DNA from 3 places in the Zobellia russellii genome. Region 1 is predicted to be linked to each of the others. Evidence: riboswitches for the same ligand, from Rfam matches in the RefSeq annotation. Region 1 holds a riboswitch; each other region holds the start of a gene.
The links. A riboswitch is a leader RNA that binds a small molecule or an ion and turns the genes downstream of it on or off. The one in region 1 is predicted to bind S-adenosylmethionine.
Positions count from the first base shown of each region.

Region 2: linked by a shared signal. The riboswitch ahead of SJY45_RS09415 (O-acetylhomoserine aminocarboxypropyltransferase/cysteine synthase family protein) and the one ahead of SJY45_RS03775 (Na+/H+ antiporter NhaC family protein) in region 1 are both predicted to bind S-adenosylmethionine.
Region 3: linked by a shared signal. The riboswitch ahead of SJY45_RS09325 (homocysteine S-methyltransferase family protein) and the one ahead of SJY45_RS03775 (Na+/H+ antiporter NhaC family protein) in region 1 are both predicted to bind S-adenosylmethionine.

Region 1 is NZ_CP139000.1:902,127-906,418, reverse strand. Features, by position in the region: gene SJY45_RS03785 (hypothetical protein) at 1-824, shown strand, start outside; gene SJY45_RS03780 (ATP-binding protein) at 869-2,212, opposite strand; SAM-I-IV-variant riboswitch at 2,445-2,543, shown strand; gene SJY45_RS03775 (Na+/H+ antiporter NhaC family protein) at 2,592-3,893, shown strand; gene SJY45_RS03770 (hypothetical protein) at 4,068-4,292, shown strand, end outside.
Region 2 is NZ_CP139000.1:2,323,374-2,327,665, forward strand. Features, by position in the region: gene thrA (bifunctional aspartate kinase/homoserine dehydrogenase I) at 1-415, opposite strand, end outside; gene SJY45_RS09415 (O-acetylhomoserine aminocarboxypropyltransferase/cysteine synthase family protein) at 490-1,764, opposite strand; SAM riboswitch class I at 1,890-2,001, opposite strand; gene metK (methionine adenosyltransferase) at 2,078-3,334, opposite strand; gene SJY45_RS09425 (carboxypeptidase regulatory-like domain-containing protein) at 3,634-4,292, opposite strand, start outside.
Region 3 is NZ_CP139000.1:2,301,332-2,305,623, forward strand. Features, by position in the region: gene metH (methionine synthase) at 1-1,092, opposite strand, end outside; gene SJY45_RS09325 (homocysteine S-methyltransferase family protein) at 1,137-2,135, opposite strand; SAM riboswitch class I at 2,268-2,375, opposite strand; gene SJY45_RS09330 (NAD(P)/FAD-dependent oxidoreductase) at 2,531-3,592, opposite strand; gene cobA (uroporphyrinogen-III C-methyltransferase) at 3,598-4,292, opposite strand, start outside.

The DNA of each region.
Region 1 (4,292 bases):
TAAATAATCTTACGGCCATAGAGGGTAGATATATAAACATCAGTAATAATTCTGATCTTACTTCTTTGTCGGGTCTGGATAATTTAACTAGGATAAATGGGGAATTAAGAATTGCTGATAACCAAAGCCTTACCTCATTAGTTGGCTTGGGGAATATTACATCTATTGATCTTGCGCTTATTATTACCCAGAACATGGGACTAACTTCTCTGCAAGGACTGAATAGTTTAAATTCAATCGGACAAGGTATTACGCTTTATGGTAGCGAATATAATACCGTAGGATTACAAATTACGACCAATTCTGAACTTACTTCATTTGCAGGCTTAAATAATGTTACAGCGTTAAAAGGTGATTTGGTTGTTAGGAACAATGCAAAACTAGCTACACTTGAAGGCTTGGAAAACGTTACTGCGGTTAACGGTCATTTACAAATTTCAAAAAACAGCGAACTTATTTCTCTAAAAGGACTAAACAACATTGCATCTGTACAATATAAATTAGAGGTGTATAGAAATAATAAGCTTGCAACTATAATGGATTTAGAAAACCTTACTACAGTAGGTTCTGATTTATCGCTACATGAGAATAAGATTACCTCATTGAACGGCTTTGAAAATCTTAGCTCTGTTGGTGGCGTGATTACTATTGGGGCATCGTTTGATGAAGATTTTAATATGGCCTATGGAGGCAATTATAACTTAACCGATTTTTGCGCATTAACCAATTTTATGATCAATGGCAGTTATACGGATGTATTCATTGAACAGAATGCTTATAATCCTACAGTAAACGATATTTCATACGGTAGCTGTAGCCAATAAAACGGCAATAGAGATTTAAATATATTATTCATAGGAACCAACACCTACGTGGTCTTCAAAAGTGTAAAGTAAAAGGTGGTGCCTACGCCCTCTTCACTTTCTAACCAAATGGAACCGTTATAATATTTAATGATTCTTTTAACGATGGACAGACCTATTCCAGATGAGGAACCAGTGCTTTCTAATTTGGTGAAGATTTTAAATATTCTTTCAAAATAATCGGATTTGATCCCAATACCATTATCTTTTACAAAAAACTCATAATGGTCACTTTTATCAATATAGCCCACATCTACGGTGCCCTGTTCCTTATCGCCATAGTTTATTGCATTCTGAATCAGGTTTTGAATAACCTGCTTAAATCTCCAGGTATTCCCGTACAAACTTGGCATGTTCTCTTGAACCGTAACCTTTATATGGCCGGGCACTAAAATAGTTTCCAAGACTTCTTTAATGAGGATATTAAAATCAACCTGTTTGTCTTCTGATTCTATTTTATCTATAGTGGAATAATCCAGAATTCCCTTTATTAAGAAATTCATCTTTTCTACATTGAACAAGGCCTGATGTAAAGGTTGTATGGTATCCTCTCCCAAAGCTTCCTTATTGTCATCTATAAACCAACTCACCAAAGTGTGAATATTAATGAGAGGGGCTTTTAAATCATGAGATACCACATGGGCATATTCACTTAATTCTTCATTTTGAAGCGATAGATTTTTTAATAGTTCTTCCTTCTTCTTCTCTTGCTCCTTTATCCGTTCTTCACTCTCTTTACGCTGTATGACATTAACCAGCATATTGGCATAAACAAAAAGGATGTCCTTTTCATTATCATCATACTTATTAATTTTTTTGACAGAATCAAAACCGATAAAACCGATCAACTCATTATTCTTGATTTTTGGAATAGTAATTAGACTCTTAATGCCCTGTGGCTCTAAAACGGCTCGTAAACCATGTTCTCCGTCTTCTGGTAATTCACTTACATCTTCCACAAAGAACGGCTCTCCCTTTTTATGTGCTTCTATCCATTGCGGAATAAAGTCTACAGGTACATTCTGTAAGTTCTCTATTTCCGGATCTATACCTTTAGAACACCATTCATAAGTGTTTGAAGTGGTGTTATTTACAAAATCATAAGAAAAGATATAGCTTCTGTCCGATTCTACGAATTCGCCAATTTGCTTTAGGGATGCTCTGATCAATTTATCAATATCCGATAAATCGGAATTAATATGTTTTGTAGAGATACTGATTAACAAATCCTGAAAACGCAGTTGTCTTTCAATGATTTTGTCTTTTTCTAGCTGACTAATAGTTGTATGGTTATCACCTTCATTGGTTGTTGAAAGTTGATTTTCAGCGTGTAAGTCTTGTTTTTTCATTCCACTATTAAAAATAATAAGATAAATAGACTTTTTTATCCCTTGGTTAGAAGTTACAAACTAAGTTAAAAAATATGTATTACGTTACTTGACGTACCATTTACATACGATTTATACTACTTATTAACTCAAAAGTTTAGGATTTCTTCTAATTGACCAAAAAAAAGTATGATATAAATTAACTCTTTTTATGAGTTGCAGGTAGTTCTTATACCTTATTTTTGCCGCCTTAAATAATTATCAAGAATCTCAAAAAGAGGAGATAGCAACCTGCAATAACGAGCAAGGTGCTAAAGAGATAAGCCAATTAGTTGGAACAAATGTTAACCCATATGTCTATCTATTTGCTTCTACTTCCTTTTTTAGCATAAAGAAAGAAATGGCAAACATCAAAGATAGAACTCCAAAATTCTCTGCTCTCGTACCCCTATTCATTTTTGTATTTACTTTTTTGGGTGTGGGTATATATCAAAACGATTTCTACGCGTTACCTGCTCCCATTGCAGTAATTGTGGGGATAATTGCTGCCTTCCTAATGTTTGGGCAATCTATAAATTCTAAAATAAAAACCGTTTTAAAAGGCTGTGGAGATGATAAAATATTAACCATGTGTTTGATCTACTTGTTAGCAGGTGCATTCGCTGCAATTACCAACGAAACCGGTAGTGTTGATGCCATTGTTAATATGGGATTGGATTTTATAGCCATTCAATACATCTACGTTGGCATTTTTATTATTGCAGGGTTCTTATCGGTTTCTACAGGAACTTCGGTGGGTGCCATTGTTGCTTTGGCTCCTATTGTAGTGGGATTTGCCGATAAGAGCGGTGCGGATTTGGCCATTTTATGTGGTGCACTGTTAGGTGGTAGCATGTTTGGCGATAATTTATCGGTAATCTCGGATACTACCATTGCCGCTACACAATCCTTAGGTTGTAAAATGAGTGATAAATTCAAGCAGAACATTAAAATTGCCGTACCCGCTGCCCTATTCACTATAGCTATTTTAATCTTTCAAGGTTTGGGATTAAAGTCCGCCGAAACGGAGACTGTAGTTTATAGTTATTCCATCATCAAAATTATGCCCTATCTTTTGGTCATTGTTCTATCTATTGTAGGAGTGAACGTTTTTGTAACCTTACTATTAGGTTCAGTATTCGCTGGACTTTTGGGGATTGTTTATGGTGATTTTACCCTTATAGAATCTACTAAAATTGCCTATTCTGGATTTACGAACATGACAGAAATTTTCTTGTTGTCTCTATTAACAGGAGGATTGGCTGCTTTAGTAGAACGAAACGGAGGCATAGAGTTTATACTGGTCAACATAAAGAAGCTTATCAAGAACAAAAAAACGGCACAGCTAGGTATTGCCTCATTAGTGAGTACTATTAATATGGCGATTGCCAATAATACGGTTTCTATCATCATTGCTGGCCCCATTGCTAAAACCATTAATGATGAATACGGATTGGATAACAAGAAAACCGCTTCCATTTTAGATATTTTTGCCTGTATTTTTCAAGGTCTACTGCCCTATGGAGCTCAGGTTTTAATGATTTTAAGCTTTTCAAACGGAAAGATTGACTATATAGATTTGGTTTCCAATACCTGGTATTTACTCTTGTTGTCCATTTACACCATCGTATTCATAAACTTTATACCATTACGTGTCCGCTAAGCATGTTTTGAAGATAAAATGGCCCTTGTAGTGTTCTCACGAAGTTTTATATCCTTATACTCCAACTGCGATTAAATTGATACCGAAGTAATTTTTGTTCAAATTCTCATTAATAATTTAAAGTATTATTTACTTTTGTCGCTTATGATGAAAAGCAGCAAGAATTTTGTTTCTATGTTTTTTGTCGCTTTGTTTTTGGTATTCAAAGTGGCAGGACTGCATGCGCTTACGCATCATATTGACGATTCCGACGCGCAACATTGCGAGGTTTGTCACATTACCACAGCGGTTAATTTTACACCGCTTTTAAAAACGGAATCTCCTGTTCTACCGCAAACGGAATTCTATTTTTTTGAACAAAAGTTCTCCAGCAATGCGCCACAGCTTGTTTTTGAGAAC
Region 2 (4,292 bases), 1.4 Mb from region 1:
TAATCTTTGGGTTTATGGCTGCCATTTCCCAAGCAATACCACCTCCTAAAGACCCGCCCAAAAGAGCGAACAATTTCTTGATTTCAAGCTTTTGAAGTCCTAACAGAAAAATCCTTGCGATGTCTCCTGCCACGAAATCCTTGTAATTATCGATCACAAATTTATCATATCCGTTGCCGGGAATATTGAACGATAGGATTGTATATTTTTTGGTATCGATACACTTGCCCTCTCCAATAAGTGCGGACCACCAGCCCTCATCTCCCGTAACATTACTGTTACCGGTTAAGGCATGGTTTACCTGAACTATGGGCGCCGTGTGCAATTCTTGACCGAACAATTGATAAGACAGCTCAATATCTTGAGTTACCCCACTGATCGTGGTATAGTTTGCTAATTTCAAATGATGAAGCATACGATATATGTTAGACCTGACCTCTACTTAAACAGGTCAGGCCTTATTAATTTCTAACAGAAAATTTATATTGATTAAAGTGCTGCGAATGCGTTTTCCAAATCGGCCTTTAAGTCCTCAATATCTTCCAAACCAACGGACAAACGAATTAAATCCTGACCTACACCTGCGCCTGCCAATTGCTCCTCATTTAACTGTTGGTGCGTGGTACTGGCCGGGTGAATGATCAATGATTTAGTATCGCCAATATTGGCCAACAAAGAGAAAACTTTTGTAGCATCCGTAACTTTTTTAGCAGCCTCAAAACCACCTTTAATTCCAAATGTTACCAATCCGCTTTGACCTTTTGGCAAATATTCTTGAGCAAGATCGTAGTATTTACTACTCTTAAGACCTGGATAGTTTACCCATGCCACTTCTTCTCTTCCTTCTAACCAAGTAGCCAATTCAAGTGCATTTGCACTGTGTTGTTTTATACGTACATTCAAAGTTTCCAAACCTTGTATAATCTGGAAAGCATTAAACGGACTCAAAGCTCCACCAAAATCACGCAATCCTTCTAAAATCAATTTAAAAGTAAAGGCCGCGGCACCTAAAGCTTCGCTATACACTAAACCGTGGTATCCAGCAGAAGGTTCTGTAAATTCCGGGAATTTCCCGTTGGTCCAATCAAAAGTTCCGGCATCAATAATAGCGCCACCCAAAGAAGTACCTTGACCGCCAATATATTTAGTAAGTGAGTGAATTACCAAGTTAGCACCGTGCTCAATAGGGTTTAAAAGTGCAGGTGAAGCCACTGTGTTATCAACAATAAAAGGAACCTGAGCAGCTTTGGCCTGTTTTGAAATGGCTTTCAAATCAAGCACATCTAATTTAGGGTTACCCAGAGATTCTACAAAAACAGCCCTGGTGTTATCCTGAACTGCTTTACCAAAATTTTCCGGATCGGAAGCATCAACAAAAGTAGTGGTGATTCCCAACCTTGGCAAGGTAACATTCAACAAGTTAAAGGTACCGCCATACAAACTACTGGAAGCTACAATATGGTCTCCCGCTTTCAATAACGTTAATAAACCCGTTGAAATAGCTGAAGTTCCCGAAGCGAAAACTACCGCTCCTACTCCGCCTTCAACAGCTGCTAAACGCTCTTGAAGAATTTGATTGGTAGGGTTGTTCAATCGTGTATAGATAAAACCAAGTTCTGCCAATGAAAATAAATTGGCGGCATGGTCCGTATCGTTAAACACATACGAGGATGTTTGATAAATAGGCACGGCACGTGTACCACCTGTTTGTGCGGGGTCATGTCCGGCATGTAATGCGTTGGTTGAGAATTTTTGATCACTCATAATCTTTGATTTTTAATTGTTATTTAAAATAATTAAAAGCCCTATACCTTGAACCGAAAATCCGATGCTAGGTAGAATATCAAAAAAGTTATAAGAAAGTAAAAGATTAGTATGAGTAATCTGATTTGTTATCTGTCTCATTTTTATAGAGATAGAATGTAGCACCTTCTCTGCACAGGTGGCAAAGGGTTGCTAAGGTTTCAAAGGGTCTATTCCCTCCACCTTTCTTGATAACTATTCAATACGTGTTTGAACTTTTGGAACTACAAATATATAGTTGGTGAATTTAAATTCACCAACATTTTTGAAAAATTTACAAATTAAACGCTTTTTTCACCTCACCTACCATATCCAACTTCTCCCAAGTGAACAATTCCACTTCTTTTTCGATACGACCGTTATATGGCGATTCAAAAACTTTCTTGATCATTCTTGGTTCTTTACCCATATGGCCATATGCCGCAGATTCCAAATAAATAGGATTTCGCAACTTTAGTCGCTCTTCAATAGCAAACGGACGCATATCAAAAAGGGCTTTGGTCTTTTGGGCAATTTCACCATCCGTAAGGTCTACATTAGACGTTCCGTAGGTATCTACATAAATAGAGGTAGGCTCAACCACGCCAATGGCGTAACTTACCTGTACCAACATCTCGTCCGCAACACCTGCCGCTACTAAATTCTTAGCAATGTGGCGCGCTGCATAGGCCGCACTTCTATCTACTTTACTCGGGTCTTTTCCACTAAAAGCCCCACCACCGTGAGCACCTTTACCTCCGTAAGTATCTACTATAATTTTTCTTCCTGTAAGTCCGGTATCCCCATGAGGACCACCGATTACAAATTTCCCAGTTGGATTGATGTGGTATTTTATTTTATCATCAAATAAATCCTGAATAGCTTTTGGCAATTGCTCTACCACTCTTGGGATTAAAATCTCTACAAGGTCTTCTTTGATTTTTGCCAACATTACCTCATCATCATTATGAAAAGCATCGTGTTGTGTAGATATAACAATAGTATCTATACGTTGCGGCACATTATCATCTGAATACTCAATAGTAACTTGCGATTTGGCATCGGGACGTAAATAATCTATGATTCTACCTTCCCTACGCAACTCCGCCAAATTCTGAAGAATTTTATGCGAAATATCCAAAGCCAACGGCATGTAGTTTTCCGTTTCCTTGGTAGCATAACCGAACATCATACCTTGATCACCAGCTCCTTGTTGCTCTTTCTCGCCACGATCTACACCTTGACTAATATCTTGCGATTGCTCATGAATTAACGAAATAACTCCACAAGAATCTCCACTAAACTGATATTCGCCCTTAGTATAACCAATAGCATTAATTACATCTCTAGCAATGGTCTGAACATCTAGATAAGTATCACTCTTAACCTCACCGGCCAAAACAACCTGACCCGTAGTTACCAAGGTTTCACAAGCAACTTTACTTTCTGGATCAAAAGCCAAAAAGTGGTCCAGCAAGGCATCGCTTATTTGATCGGCAACTTTATCAGGGTGTCCTTCACTAACAGATTCGGAGGTAAACAAATATGGCATAACAAACTTTTATTTTTTCTAAAAAGGATTTGAAAGAATGCCGGAAGAAGTATGATGTGAAAATTTTCAACATCAACTGCTTTAGCATTTTTTTGTTCTACAATCCCGCTTGGCAAAAACCAATCTTAAATTGGCAATTCAAACAGGTTTAAAACAGAGGTTGCAATCAGTCAAATCCCTCCTCTTTAATTTAATTAGGACGCAAAAGTATAAAAAATGTTCAGATCAAAATATTAATATCGTGTTATTTATTATTTCCTTTTGTAAATACCATGCTCTTTGCACGGTTTTATCAACCCTTACAAATCATATTTTAACGATAATAGCAGGTAGCGTGGCTGCACATAGTAAACCTGCGTAGTAAAGAATAAATCATTGGTACTGTCACGGTTAAGCGTAGTGGTATTCAATAAATTGGTGCCTTTAATTCCATATTCCCATCGGCTACCCTGCTTCTGATACGTTAGGGTAGATTCCAAGAAACTATATGTATTGTCAATAGTATTGTCCTTATCCGTGTAATTATAAAAATCATAATCCACATTAAAAATAAAGTTTTTAAGAAAAGAGGCATCAAAACGGGCATACGGTCTACTGGTATAAAATGTAGTTTCTAAATTTCCGTTTTCGTAATTGTTTATCGTATACCTGTATCCCAACTCTAAATTGGGTGCATTCTTAAAATTAGTACTAAGCGCACCCGTATAGTTTTGCGTAAACGAATTAGACATGCGTTGCTGACCGTCTATTAAATTATTGGTAGTAGACCAACCCACATTACCCCTTACGGAAGCTTTTACCTTTCCAAAAGTACGCTCATAATTTCCGCTGGCGGATAAAGATTCATCTTCAAAATTAGAGTTGATAGTACTACTTACCCTATTTATTCCAATGATATCCGCACTACTTTTTAATGCATCTATTCTTTTGGTATAGGCCACATTCGCAAAAATATTGG
Region 3 (4,292 bases), 1.4 Mb from region 1:
CTTATCGGCGGCAAGACGTGCTTCTTCTACATCCTCAACTATATATTGATCAACACCTTTTACCAAGGCTCTTGTAATTCTATTCTGCAAAGGTTCTTCACGCCAAGACAGGTCTACCGTGCTCTCTTTAGCCTTACCTACTACAGATTCGGCAAAATCCAGAAGACGCTCTGTGGCATCGTCCCTACGGTTAAGTATAACATCCTCTACGTGCTCCAGTAAATCCTTGGGAATATCATCGTAAATTTCCAACATTGTAGGGTTTACGATTCCCATATTCATACCCGCTTTTATGGCGTGGTACAAGAATACCGAGTGCATGGCCTCACGCACGGGATTATTGCCCCGAAACGAAAAAGAAACATTACTTACCCCACCACTAACATTGGCGTACGGCAAGTTTTCACGAACCCATTTAGTAGCCCTAATAAAATCTATGGCATTAAGTTTATGCTCATCCATACCTGTGGCTACAGGAAATATATTTAAGTCAAAAATGATATCCTCTGGAGGAAAACCTACTTGGTCTACCAGAATATCATAGGACCGTTTGGAAATCTCAATACGCCTCTCATAATTATCCGCTTGGCCTACTTCATCAAAAGCCATAACGATTACGGCAGCCCCGTACCGTTTTACCAATTTGGCATGATTGATAAATTCTTTTTCGCCTTCTTTTAAGCTGATAGAATTCACCACACATTTACCCTGCACTACCTGAAGACCTGCCTCAATAATATCCCATTTAGAACTATCGATCATAATGGGTACTCTAGCAATATCCGGTTCAGCAATAACAAGGTTCAAGTACTTTACCATAGCTTCCTTACCATCGATCAAACCATCATCCATATTAATATCGATGATTTGGGCCCCACCTTCTACTTGATCCCGGGCCACATCCAAAGCCTCTTCAAACTTTCGCTCTTTAATTAGACGCAAAAATCGTTTGGACCCCGCCACATTGGTACGCTCGCCCACATTTACGAAATTACTTTCGGGGGTGATGACCAGTGGCTCCAAACCTGATAGTTTAAGGAATCTGGCCGGCTTTTGGTTATTGGTTGTTGGTATATTTGAGTCGTTACTCATAGTACTTGATGAACTTCTTTAATTTTTTCTTTGTCGTAGCCTAATTACACTGCCGCTACCGCACGTGGATCGTACTTCCTTACCAACTCTGCAATAGCCGCAATATGTTCCGGAGTAGTGCCACAGCATCCACCAACGATGTTTACCAGCCCTTTCTCTACATATTCCTTGATTTGTGCTGCCATCTGTTCCGGTGTTTCATCATATTCTCCAAAGGCATTGGGCAAACCTGCATTGGGATGCGCCGAAACGGCATGCTCCGTTTTATTGGACAATACTTCTAAGTGCGGCACCAATTGATCGGCACCTAAAGCACAATTAAAACCAACCGACAAGATAGGAATGTGTGAAACGGAAATTAAAAAAGCCTCTGCTGTCTGGCCCGAAAGCGTTCTGCCCGAAGCATCCGTAATTGTACCACTTACCATAATGGGCACCTCTATATTTCGTTCTTCCTTTACTTCTTCTATAGCGAACAAGGCCGCTTTTGCGTTCAACGTATCAAAAATGGTCTCTACCATTAGCATATCTACGCCCCCATCTAACAACGCCTCTACTTGCTGTTTGTAAGCTATACGTAATTCATCAAACGAAACCGCTCTATAACCCGGGTCATTAACATCCGGGGACATACTGGCCGTTTTGTTCGTTGGCCCCAAACTGCCTACTACAAACCTAGGCTTATTGGGTTCTTTGGCGGTAAACTCATCCGCCACTTGTTTGGCAATACGTGCAGATTCAAAATTAAGATCGTACACCAATTCTTCCATGTCATAATCAGCCATGGCAATTGTTGTACTGGAAAACGTATTGGTTTCTACAATGTCCGCACCGGCAGCAAAGTATTTTCTATGCACCTCCGCGATAGCTTCGGGCTGTGTTAGTGACAATAAATCATTATTGCCTTGAACAGGGGTTTTCCAATCCTTAAAACGCTCACCTCTAAAATCCTCTTCGGTGAATTTATAGCGTTGAAGCATAGTACCCATGGCACCGTCCAACACTAAAATGCGTTCTTTTAATATCTCTTGAATGTTTTTCATTTCTTTTCCTCCTCTAATTGAGTGTTCAACCGCAACCAAATTCAATTTATATTATATTGAAAATGTTACTCTAAAATCTTCCTACCAACAATTATCAAGCAAAAGAATAAGGACAATTGTAATTGCCTCTCTTTGTTATCTGTCCCAAAACATACCAGGATAGAATGTAGCACCTTCTTTATAAGAAAAGGGTTGCCAAGGTTTCACAGGGTCTATTCCCTCCACCTTTCTTGATAACAGTCCTATATTTTTAATGAACGATTTGCAAAGTAACACCACATCTCCTTCAAAACCAAAGAAACATGCCTGTTTTTGGCACTTTACATTAGATAAAAACCTTCCGTAAAATGAGATAACAGAAGGTTTTTATGAATTATATGCACACTACTAGCTAATTAAGAAATACTTTGAACGACCTCTTTTTTGGCCTCTTTCTTACTACCGTCAAAACCTTCTACCCCACCTACAGTGGTATACTTCATAACATATCTCTTACCAGGATTGATTAATTGGTAAGCATATTGACACATTACGGCGGCCTCATGGAAACCGGACAGAATCAGTTTTAGTTTTCCTTCGTAGGTATTTACATCTCCAATGGCAAAAACACCAGGTATATTGGTTTGGTAATCTTTGGCGTTGTTCACCTTAATGGCATTACGCTCAATTTCCAAGCCCCAATCACCTATTGGACCTAATTTTGGAGAAAGACCGAACAATGGAATAAAGTTATCTACCTCAACATAGGTTTCTCCCTTTTCGGCATCGTTATGCTTAATAACAACCGCTTCCAAATGGTCATCTCCGTACAATTTTTTCACTTCGGCTTCCGTGAATAATTTTATTTTTCCTGCTTTTGCCAATTCTGCCGCTTTCTCAACAGAATCCAAAGCTCCTCTAAATTCGTTTCTACGGTGTACCAAAGAAACTTCAGAAGCTACATCGGCCAAGAAAATAGCCCAATCCAAAGCAGAATCACCACCTCCGGCGATAACAACTTTTTTATCCCTATATACTTCAGGGTCTTTAATGATATAAGCCACACCTTTGTCCTCAAAATCGGCTATGTTCTCAATAGGCGGCTTTCTAGGCTCAAAAGAACCCAAACCACCTGCAATAACAACTACCGGGGCATGGTGCTTTGTACCTTTACTAGTGGTTACGATAAAAGAACCGTCTTCTTGCTTATCCAATGTTTCCGCTCTCTCACCTAAGGTATAACCCGCTTCAAAAGGTTTGATTTGCTCCATAAGATTGGTTACCAAATCTCCTGCAAGAATTTCCGGGAAAGCCGGAATATCATAAATTGGTTTCTTTGGATAAATTTCCGAACATTGGCCACCTGTCTGAGGTAAAGCGTCTATTAAGTGACATTTTAGCTTTAACAAGCCTGCTTCAAATACTGTAAAAAGACCTGTTGGGCCTGCGCCAATGATGAGAATATCTGTTTTTATCATAACTATTAACTTAACTGTAATTCTTGATTCTGGGCAATTGATAAAATGGTTGCCCTATGTTTTACTACTTCACCTATTATAATTATTGCCGGATTGGTCAACTGTTGCCGCTCCACTTCACCTTCAATGGATGCGATGGTACCAATTGCAATTTTTTCATCTTTTCGGGTCCCGTTCTGCACAATGGCAATTGGTGTTTCCGCTTTGCCCTCGGCTTTGAACAATTCCGCTATTTGAGGTAGTTTGCTCATCCCCATAAGAATAACCACCGTAGCGTTACTTTTAGCGGCCAAAGCAACATCACCCGAAAGTTTGTGCTCTTTGGTCGTTCCTGTAATTACCCAAAAACTTTCTGCAGCACCTCTTTTAGTAACCGGGATATTCTGGGATGCCGGAACCGATAAACATGAGGATATACCCGGCACCATAGCAACGTCTAGTCCATGGCTTGCGGCGTATTCCATTTCTTCGGCACCACGGCCAAATACAAATGGATCTCCACCTTTTAGACGCACTACATGAGCATTGGTTTTAGCCCTACTAACAATAAGCTCGTTTATTTGCTCTTGTTGGTATGCATAACACCCTTTTCTTTTGCCCACGAAAATGTGTTCGGCTTTGGGTGCATACTCCAGCAACTCAACGGACACCAACGCATCGTACAACACCACATTGGCACTTGCCAATGCCTTGATGGCTT